One region of the Brenneria sp. L3-3C-1 genome, then DNA from elsewhere that is predicted to be linked to it. Evidence: riboswitches for the same ligand, from Rfam matches in the RefSeq annotation. Region 1 holds a riboswitch; the other holds the start of a gene.
What was found. Region 1 has a riboswitch for thiamine pyrophosphate ahead of thiB (thiamine ABC transporter substrate binding subunit). Riboswitches for the same ligand answer to the same signal wherever they lie in the genome.
Positions count from the first base shown of each region.

Region 1 (4,569 bases):
AAGCGCTGGCGTCACAGTATGGTTATACATGGCAACCCGAGGTGGGTGATTTACCCGCGGAGATGATAATAAACGTGACGCCTATCGGTATGGCAGGGGGCGCTGAATCCGAACAGTTGGCGTTTGAACCCGCCATCATTGATGCTGCGAAAATCGTGTTCGACGTGGTGGCTTTGCCAGCGGAAACCCCTTTGATCCGTTACGGACGGCAAAAAGGCAAGCAGGTGATTACCGGTGCGGAAGTGATCGTGCTACAGGCGCTGGAACAGTTTGTATTATACACCGGCGTACGTCCAACCGACGATCAGCTCACCCGAGCCGCAGCCTATGCGCGTGGGGAAGACGTTATCAAGTAGGGCGGCGGGATTGCTGTCGATTCCGCCATAACTTCGTTGGTTTGGCGCTACCGTTGCGTAATACCCCGCATCAAGACAAGTTAAGCAACTGTAGCGGTTGCTTAACGACAGCAGCGAATTGGACGCGTATTGCCGCTGACGGAGTTTTATTGAATAAGCATAAAAAAAGCCAGCGGAAAGTTTCGCTGGCTGGTGAAATGCACCATTACTCAGAATTTTTCAGTTGTCCGTGCCGTGCCGCTATATCCAGTGACGGTATTCCTCTTCAGACATTTCCGCTATTTGCCACTGGGTCGCCTGTTGCAATAACGCTATCCGCTGCTGAGCAGACATCCAACGCAGCCATTTCGCCTGACACGTCGAGAGATAGACCTGATAAAACCGATACAATGTTGAGATTGTCATAAGTCACCTCCACGCTTTCATTATGGGAAAGTATCGACGTAATATAGGGAAAGATAAATTGATGACTTTAGCGTGTGGAGTTCCTCTTTTATGTCTTCCAATCGTCTGCAACAGCAGTTCATCCGCCTATGGCAACGCTTTCAGGGACAGACAACAGAAACGACGCTACAAGAACTGGCGGGCGTATTAAGTTGCTCACGTCGCCATATCCGCTCACTGCTGGGCGCCATGCAGCAGCAGGGCTGGCTTATCTGGCAGGCGGAAGCGGGGCGCGGAAAACGATCGCTGCTCACCTTTATCTACACCGGGCTGGCGCTGCAACAGCAGCGGGCTGAAGACTTGCTGGAGCAGGATCGCATCGATCAACTGGTACAACTGGTGGGTGATAAAGAAACCGTGCGCCAAATGCTGCTGGCGCATCTGGGCCGCAGTTTCCGGCAAGGGAAACATATTCTGCGTATTCTTTATTATCGTCCGCTGCGTAATCTGTTGCCGGGTTCAGCCCTCCGGCGCTCGGAAATGCACATTGCCCGGCAAATTTTCAGCGGACTGACTAATATAAATGAGGAAAATGGGGAACTAAAACCCGATTTGGCGCATCACTGGCAAAGGCTGGAACCGCTGCGCTGGCGATTCTATTTACGCCCTTCCATTCGTTTTCACCACGGGCGGGAACTGACGATGGACGATGTCATCAGTTCGCTTACCCGGCTGACCACCATGCCATTGTTTGCCCATATCGAAAAAGTCACCTCGCCAATGCCTTTTGTGATTGATGTGCAACTGAGCAGCGCCGATTATTGGCTACCGTGGCTGCTTGGCAGCGTGCCGGCCATGATCCTGCCGCAGGAATGGCAAACCCTCCCCGATTTTGCCAGACGCCCCATCGGCACCGGCCCATACGCGGTGGTGTACAATAACAACAGTCAACTGAAGATAAGCGCCTTTGACGACTATTTCGGTTACCGGGCGCTGATTGATGAAGTCAATATCTGGGTACTCCCCGATGCCTCAGATGAGGTGCCGGTCTCGGTACAGCTCCAGTCGGATGACTCCGCCTATGACAAGCAGGAAAGCCGAATGGAAGAAGGCTGCTATTTTCTGCTGTTTGATCAGCGTTCTCCGCTCGCCGCTAAACCGGAAATTCGCCGCTGGCTCTGGCAAATCCTCAATCCTATCGCCTTGCTCAGCCGTGCCGGTACCCCTCATCAGCGAGACTGGTCACCCGCCTACAGCCTGCTGCCGCGCTGGCATCACCATCAGCAGGGCGAGCCGTTGCCGATGCCCCCGGGACTTAGGCAAATCACGCTGACGTTTTATCAGGAGCACCCCGAATACCAGATATTGAGTGACATCATGTCCAGACTGCTGGCGGAGCATGGCGTGAAACTGCATGTTCAAACCGTCAGCTACGAGTCTTGGTATCAGGGCGACGCCGAGAGCGATATCTGGCTCAGTAGCGCCAACTGCTACTTGCCGTTGGAGTTTTCGCTGTTCGCCATGCTGTACGAACTGCCGCTGCTGCAACACTGCCTGAGCGAAGATCTGCATTATGATGCTAGCCTGTGGCGCAGCAAAGCGCTGCCAATGGCGGAGTGGTGCGAAAAACTGGTCAGCAGCGGTCAGATGCACCCACTGCTGCATCATTGGCTGCAACTTCAGGGACAACGCAGTATGCGAGGTGTCCGCATGAACACTCTCGGCTGGTTTGACTTCAAATCCGCCTGGTTCGCGCCGCCGGAAAACTGAGAACCTTTCGCTACCCGCCGGAACGCTCTACAATAGGCCGTTCTCAACGGGGTGCGGAAAACGTTTGACGCGTTTTTTCGCTGAGAAAACACCCGTCGAACCTGATCCGGCTAATACCGGCGAAGGGATTTGAGAGTGTTCTCCGCTGACTCAAAGTCCTTTGCCACCCCATGATCCTCAGGAGTGCAAAGTGTTAAATACGTCATTATTAAAACATTCAGCCGCCATGCTGAAAAAAATCCTGCCTTGCCTGCTATTGGTGTCAATACCGGCGTTCGCCAAACCGGCACTTACGATCTATACCTACGACTCTTTCGCCTCTGAATGGGGACCCGGCCCGGTGATCAAAACCGCTTTTGAGAAAGAGTGTGAATGCGAACTGAACTTTGTGGCGCTGGAAGATGGCGCGTCATTGCTGAACCGCCTGCGTATGGAAGGGAAAAACAGCAAAGCGGATATCATTCTGGGGCTGGATAATAACCTGTTGCAGGCGGCGGAACAGACCGGGCTATTTACCCAACATCATATCGACACCACCGCGGCGGTAAATGTCCCCGGCGGCTGGAGCAATACGACGTTTGTTCCCTATGACTACGGCTATTTCGCATTTGTTTACAACCGGGAAAAGCTGAAGAATCCCCCCAAAAGCCTGCACGAACTGATCGACAGCACTGAGCCGTGGAAAGTGATCTATCAGGATCCGCGCACCAGTACCCCGGGCCTGGGTCTGCTGCTGTGGATGCAGCAAGTGTACGGCGAGCAGGCGCCCCAGGCGTGGCAGAAACTGGCGAAAAAAACCGTTACCGTCACGAAAGGCTGGAGTGAAGCCTATGGTTTGTTCCTGAAAGGCGAGGCCGATTTGGTGCTGAGCTACACCACCTCGCCGGCCTATCACCTCATTGAAGAGAAAAACGACCACTACGCCGCCGCAAACTTCAGCGAAGGGCATTACCTGCAAGTTGAGGTCGCCGGGCAACTTGCCGCCAGCAAAAACCCAGAACTGGCAAAACGTTTTATGCAGTTTATCCTGACCCCGACGTTCCAGCAGGCAATCCCCACCACCAACTGGATGTATCCGGTGATCAAGACCGATCTGCCGGCGGGCTTCGCCGCCCTTGCCGTACCGGAGAAAGCATTGCAATACAGCGCGCAACAGGTTGCAGAACAGCGGAATAACTGGATCCAGGCATGGCAACGCGCAGTCAGCCGCTGACTGCCGGAAGTCTGTGGCCGGGATTGCTGGCCACCGCGCTGTTAATTTCGGTGGCCGCGCTGGCTTTCGGCGCGCTGTGGCTACAGGCGCCGGAGAACCAGTGGCAAGCCTTATGGCATGACAGCTACCTGTGGCATGTCATCCATTTTACGTTTTGGCAGGCGTTTTTGTCCGCCCTGCTGTCTACCTTGCCGGCGATCTTCCTCGCCCGAGCTCTTTATCGCCGCCGTTTCCCCGGCCATCGCTGGCTATTGCGGCTATGTGCCATGACGCTGGTATTACCGGTGCTGGTGGCGGTTTTCGGCCTGCTGAGCGTGTATGGGAGACAGGGCTGGCTGGCCGCATTACTGGGTTTTCTCGGCCTTCCCTATCCCTTTTCTCCCTACGGCTTGCAGGGCATATTGCTGGCGCATATTTTTTTCAACCTGCCGCTGGCGACCCGCCTGCTGCTACAGTCGCTGGAAGGCATTGCGACGGAACAGCGCCAGTTGGCCGCCCAGTTGGGCATGAACGGCTGGCAGTCTTTTCGGATTGTCGAATGGCCCTGGCTACGCCGACAAATTCCGCCGACGGCGGCCCTGATTTTTATGCTGTGCTTTGCCAGCTTCGCCACCGTTCTATCCCTCGGCGGCGGCCCGCAGGCCACCACCATCGAGCTGGCGATTTATCAGGCCTTAAGCTTTGATTACGATCCGTCGCGCGCCGCGCTGCTGGCGCTGATCCAGATGATTTGCTGCCTGGGGCTGGTTCTGTTGAGCCAGCGGCTGGGACGTATCTTGCCGGTGGGCAGCACCCGGCAGTTGGCGTGGCGTAATCCGCAGGACAGCCTGTTCAGCCGGGTATGCG
Region 1 covers NZ_JAEMHF010000006.1:130,622-135,190, reverse strand. The annotation lists gene JG725_RS13370 (shikimate 5-dehydrogenase) at 1-356, shown strand, start outside; gene sgrT (glucose uptake inhibitor SgrT) at 597-761, opposite strand; gene sgrR (HTH-type transcriptional regulator SgrR) at 852-2,510, shown strand; TPP riboswitch at 2,548-2,656, shown strand; gene thiB (thiamine ABC transporter substrate binding subunit) at 2,737-3,723, shown strand; gene thiP (thiamine/thiamine pyrophosphate ABC transporter permease ThiP) at 3,699-4,569, shown strand, end outside.

Region 2 (4,569 bases), on a different contig from region 1:
CAATATTGAGTATCGTCTGGAGTCCGTTTGAAACCTTAATGCTACGTGTTGAACCCGCCATACTCACTCCCTTACGCCCGATAGGCGACCCTAAGGCCCGTTGCCATGTTTTGCTGCCGACAGGTTATCACCCTTATCCCTGATGAGGGAGACAACCTGCTTATTAGTAAGCAAATTTACCGGGCCGACGCCAGCATATCGGCGTCCTTTTCCTCCCTGGCTTTAGACGCCGACAACATGACTCACCACCAGCGATGGAAATGATGTACCGGCCCGATACCCTGCCCCACTTCCAGCGAATCAGCCTGCTGTAATGCCTGTTGCAGATAATCTTTCGCTGCTTTCACCGTGCTCTCCCACGAATCATGTCGCGGCCGCAAAGCGGCCAGCGCGGCGGATAACGTGCACCCGGTGCCGTGCGTATGCCGGGTTTTGACGCGAGGAGAAGTAAAACGGCGCGGCGCGGCGTTTTGGCTGAACAGCCAGTCCGGGCTTTCCTCCTCGCTCAAGTGCCCGCCTTTCATCAACACCGCCTGACACCCCATCGCCAACAGCGCCTCACCCTGCTGGCGCATTTCCCGTTCGTTATCTGCCGGCGCGCAGTCAAGCAGGGCCGCCGCTTCCGGTAGATTGGGGGTAATGATGGAGACCCGCGGCAACAGTAAACGGCGGATCGACGCCACCGCATCAGGCGACAACAGCGGATCGCCGCTTTTCGCCAGCATTACCGTATCCAGCACCACATAAGGCACTGCGTAATGACCTAAACGCTCGGCCACCGCCTCGACAATATCAGCCTGCGCCAACATCCCAATCTTGGCGCTGTCGATACGCACATCGCTCAATACCGAATCCAGTTGAGCCGTCACAAACGCCGGTTCAATCCGGTAGACCGACTGAACGCCCCGCGTATTTTGCGCCACCAGCGCGGTAATCACCGTAGTGCCGTAGGCTTCCAGCGCCGAGAACGTTTTCAGGTCGGCCTGAATTCCCGCCCCGCCGCTGGGATCGGTGCCGGCAATCGTTAACGCATTGATTCGCTTCATGCCAGATCCTCCGCGCGCAGATGATAGAGTTGGTCAAGAAACGCGGGGATAAAACTACCCGGCCCCTGAGACTGTCTTGATGCCTGTTCGCCCGCTCGCGACATCACACGGCAGGCCGTCGCCACATGCTGTAGCCGGTCGCCGTTCAGCGCGCAGAAAGCGGCAACCACGGCGGATAAGGCACAGCCGGTTCCCACCACGCGGGTCATGATGCTATCCCCGCCGCTAATCGCCCAGTCACGCTCACCATCCGTGACGTAGTCCACCTCGCCGGTGACCGCAACCACCGTAGCGATACGGCGCGCCAGCTCACGCGCCGCCGACAGCGCCGTAAACGAATCATTGGTGCTGTCCACGCCTCGCCCCTGCGTATTCAGCCCGGACAACGCCATAATTTCTGACGCATTACCGCGGATGGCCGCCGGTTTAAGCCGCAGCAGTTCACGGGCAAATTCAGTACGAAACGTCAGTCCGCCAACCGCAACCGGATCGAGCACCCACGGCGTCCCCGCCTGATTGGCGCTATTCACGGCCGCCAACATGGCCTTTGCGCGATCGCGCTCCAGCGTGCCGACGTTAATCAGCAGCGCATCGGCCAACGCGCTGAACTGTGCGGCTTCCGCGGGATCCACGACCATTGCCGGAGAGGCGCCTAACGCCAGTAAGACATTCGCCGTAAATGACTGTACGACATCGTTGGTCAGGCAGTGTACTAAAGGAGACGACACATAAAATTGCGTCAGCGACGCCGCCGCATGAGCAGCGGGTAAAGCGACAGGTTGAACGTTCATGATCCCCCCAACCGGCGAAGAAGACGGCAACCGGTCGGCGTACCGTGACTTCCCTCCGCTGGCATTATCCAGTTCAGGTAATACGGGTAATTTCTCAGCCCCAACGGGCACCCCGAGTCATTGATATCAAAATATTAACGCGCACAGACGGCACGGCCATCTGTCAGACACAGTATGTCCAACAAAGCGGGAAACAACAATCCATCCCCGGAGGCTTTTTTCGCCATCAGGCTGTTTTAGCCGCCCAGACAGGCAGCTACCTATCCACCGCTTCCCGCCAGAAACTAACAAATAACCGGGTAAATACCGGTAAAAAACAGGTGTACTCACCAGCGGGCAACCCCCCAATAAGTTTCTTAATCATTAAATTAATGTAAATGTTTTGGTTTCCCCCAGAAACAACAGGGTATTGTGATAGCGTTCACAGACTTTTAGAGATATTTGGAAGCATGAAAAAATCGGATCGTTTTTCGAATGTTCAAATAGCACTGCACTGGGGAGTATTTCTCCTGGTTATCGTCACCTATGCCACGATAGAGTTGCGTGGTCTGGCCCCGAGGGGATCGCTGGCCCGTCAGATTGTTATAGGCGCGCATTTCAGTTGCGGCTTTGCCATTTTGTTGTTGATGGTCGCCAGGCTGATTTATAAATTTACCCATCCGGCGCCAGCCATTGTGCCGCCGCCGGCCCTCTGGCAGCGTTACCTTGCCAACCTGTCACATTTTCTAATCTATGCGCTTTTTCTGGTCTTGCCGGTGCTGGGGTTATTATCACGCTATCTGCGCGGCAACGACTGGGCTATTTTTGGCATTGGTATGCCGGTCGCGTCGCCCGCCAATATCGAACTGGCGCGAAGCTTGATCGATCTTCACGAAACGCTGGCCCCGCTGGGATATTGGCTGATCGGATTACATGCGGCGGCAGCGTTGTTCCACCATTATTTCTTACGTGACAATACGTTGCTAAGAATGATGCCGGCCAAAAAAGATCGCTCCGCCACATAACCGTTTTGTTCGTCCGATATCCGCCAGGGCAACCTCGGCGGATACAAACCACGCCACTCGCTCCCTAATCCCGGAATGCAACCGCCGCCCCGACTACCGCTGGGTTTCCGCGATCTTTGCTTTCAATCCTTAACCGCGCGTTCTCCGTGTCTCCCCACCCACTCGTCCCGCCGTTATCAAAACGTCTTGACTTGATTGTCACAACATGATTTCTTTGAACCAATTTCAGATTGGAACGAACCAATGAATAAAACGTTAGAAAAAAAAGCGACAGAGAATTCAAATTACGCGCTGGAGCGACTGCGCGAACTGCTGAGCGAGAGCGCCATTGAACCCGATGGGAAACTGCCGACGGAGCGGGCGCTTTCGGAACGCTGGGGCGTTGGCCGTCGAGAAGTGCGGCGAGCGCTGGAGGTTGTCGAAGCGGAAGGACTGATCTGGCGCAAGCAGGGGGCCGGCACGTTTCTCGGCCAGCGGCCGGACAGTTGGGGGGCGCATGCGGCAAACCTGGTCGAAGGAACCAATTTCATGGAAATCATGGAGGTAAGGCTGCGTATCGAACCGCAACTGGCGCAACTGGCGGCGCTGCGCGCCAAACCGAGCGACATTGAACGCATGCGCGCACTCCGGGACAAGATTTACCAGCGTACCGACGCCGACTGGCGCGAACTGTGGGATGGTTCACTCCATCGCCTGATTGCGCAAAGCGCCGGCAACCAGCTTTTTCTGTCACTGTTCGACGTCGTCAACAGTGTTCGACAAGATCCGGCCTGGCAGGCGATACGCGAGCGGGCGCGCAAACAGAGCACGTCTCCCATGGACTCGCACAGCCACCATACCGAGATCATTGAAGCTATCGCCGCACGCGACCCGCAACGGGCCGGCGAAGCGATGCGCCAGCATCTGCTGATCCTTGAGGAACGATTAATACGCCAGACGTCGATAGGCTATTTCGTTCCGGCGACTCAGGGAGACGCAGCAAGCTGAGAAATTCAGCAGGCCCTGCCTGCCATGATGACAACAACGCCGGAAACTCGGCCAGCAGCAACCGACCAGAGGAATGACAACATGAACCGATTAACGCGACAAACCGGGCTCTTGCTGGCCGGTACTTTGATGGCATCCACGGCGTTTTCAGCGGAATTGCGAATTGGCTTGCAGGACGACGCCGACGTACTCGACCCCGCCCAGTCCCGCACTTTCGTCGGGCGTATCGTTTATACCAGCCTGTGCGACAAGCTGGTTGATGTCGACAACACCTTGTCGATCGTGCCTCAGTTGGCGACCAAATGGGAATGGGGCGCGGACGGCGGCACGCTGGTCATGGATCTGCGCGAAGGGGTGGTGTTCCACGACGGCACGCCTTTCAACGCCGAGGCGGCCGTCTATAATATCGAACGTTACCAGACGATGCCGGAATCACGCCGCAAGAGCGAACTGGCATCCGTCTCCAAGGTTGAGGCGACCGGCGAATACCAGATCACATTCACCCTCACCAACCCGGACGCCAGCCTGCTGGCCCAGCTATCGGATCGCGCCGGCATGATGATTTCGCCCAAAGCCGGCAAGGAGCTGGGCGCCAATTTCGGATCTAACCCGGTTTGCTCCGGCGCCTTCAAGTTTGTTCAGCGCATTCAGCAGGATCGCATCGTACTGGAGAAGTTCGCCGACTACTGGAATGCCGACAATATCTTTATCGACAAGGTGACTTTCCTCCCTATTCCGGAT
Region 2 covers NZ_JAEMHF010000015.1:15,851-20,419, reverse strand. The annotation lists gene psiE (phosphate-starvation-inducible protein PsiE) at 1-61, opposite strand, end outside; gene thiD (bifunctional hydroxymethylpyrimidine kinase/phosphomethylpyrimidine kinase) at 243-1,046, opposite strand; gene thiM (hydroxyethylthiazole kinase) at 1,043-1,837, opposite strand; TPP riboswitch at 1,871-1,962, opposite strand; gene cybB (cytochrome b561) at 2,287-2,841, shown strand; gene JG725_RS19300 (FadR/GntR family transcriptional regulator) at 3,085-3,828, shown strand; gene JG725_RS19295 (ABC transporter substrate-binding protein) at 3,910-4,569, shown strand, end outside.
Region 2: linked by a shared signal. The riboswitch ahead of thiM (hydroxyethylthiazole kinase) and the one ahead of thiB (thiamine ABC transporter substrate binding subunit) in region 1 are both predicted to bind thiamine pyrophosphate.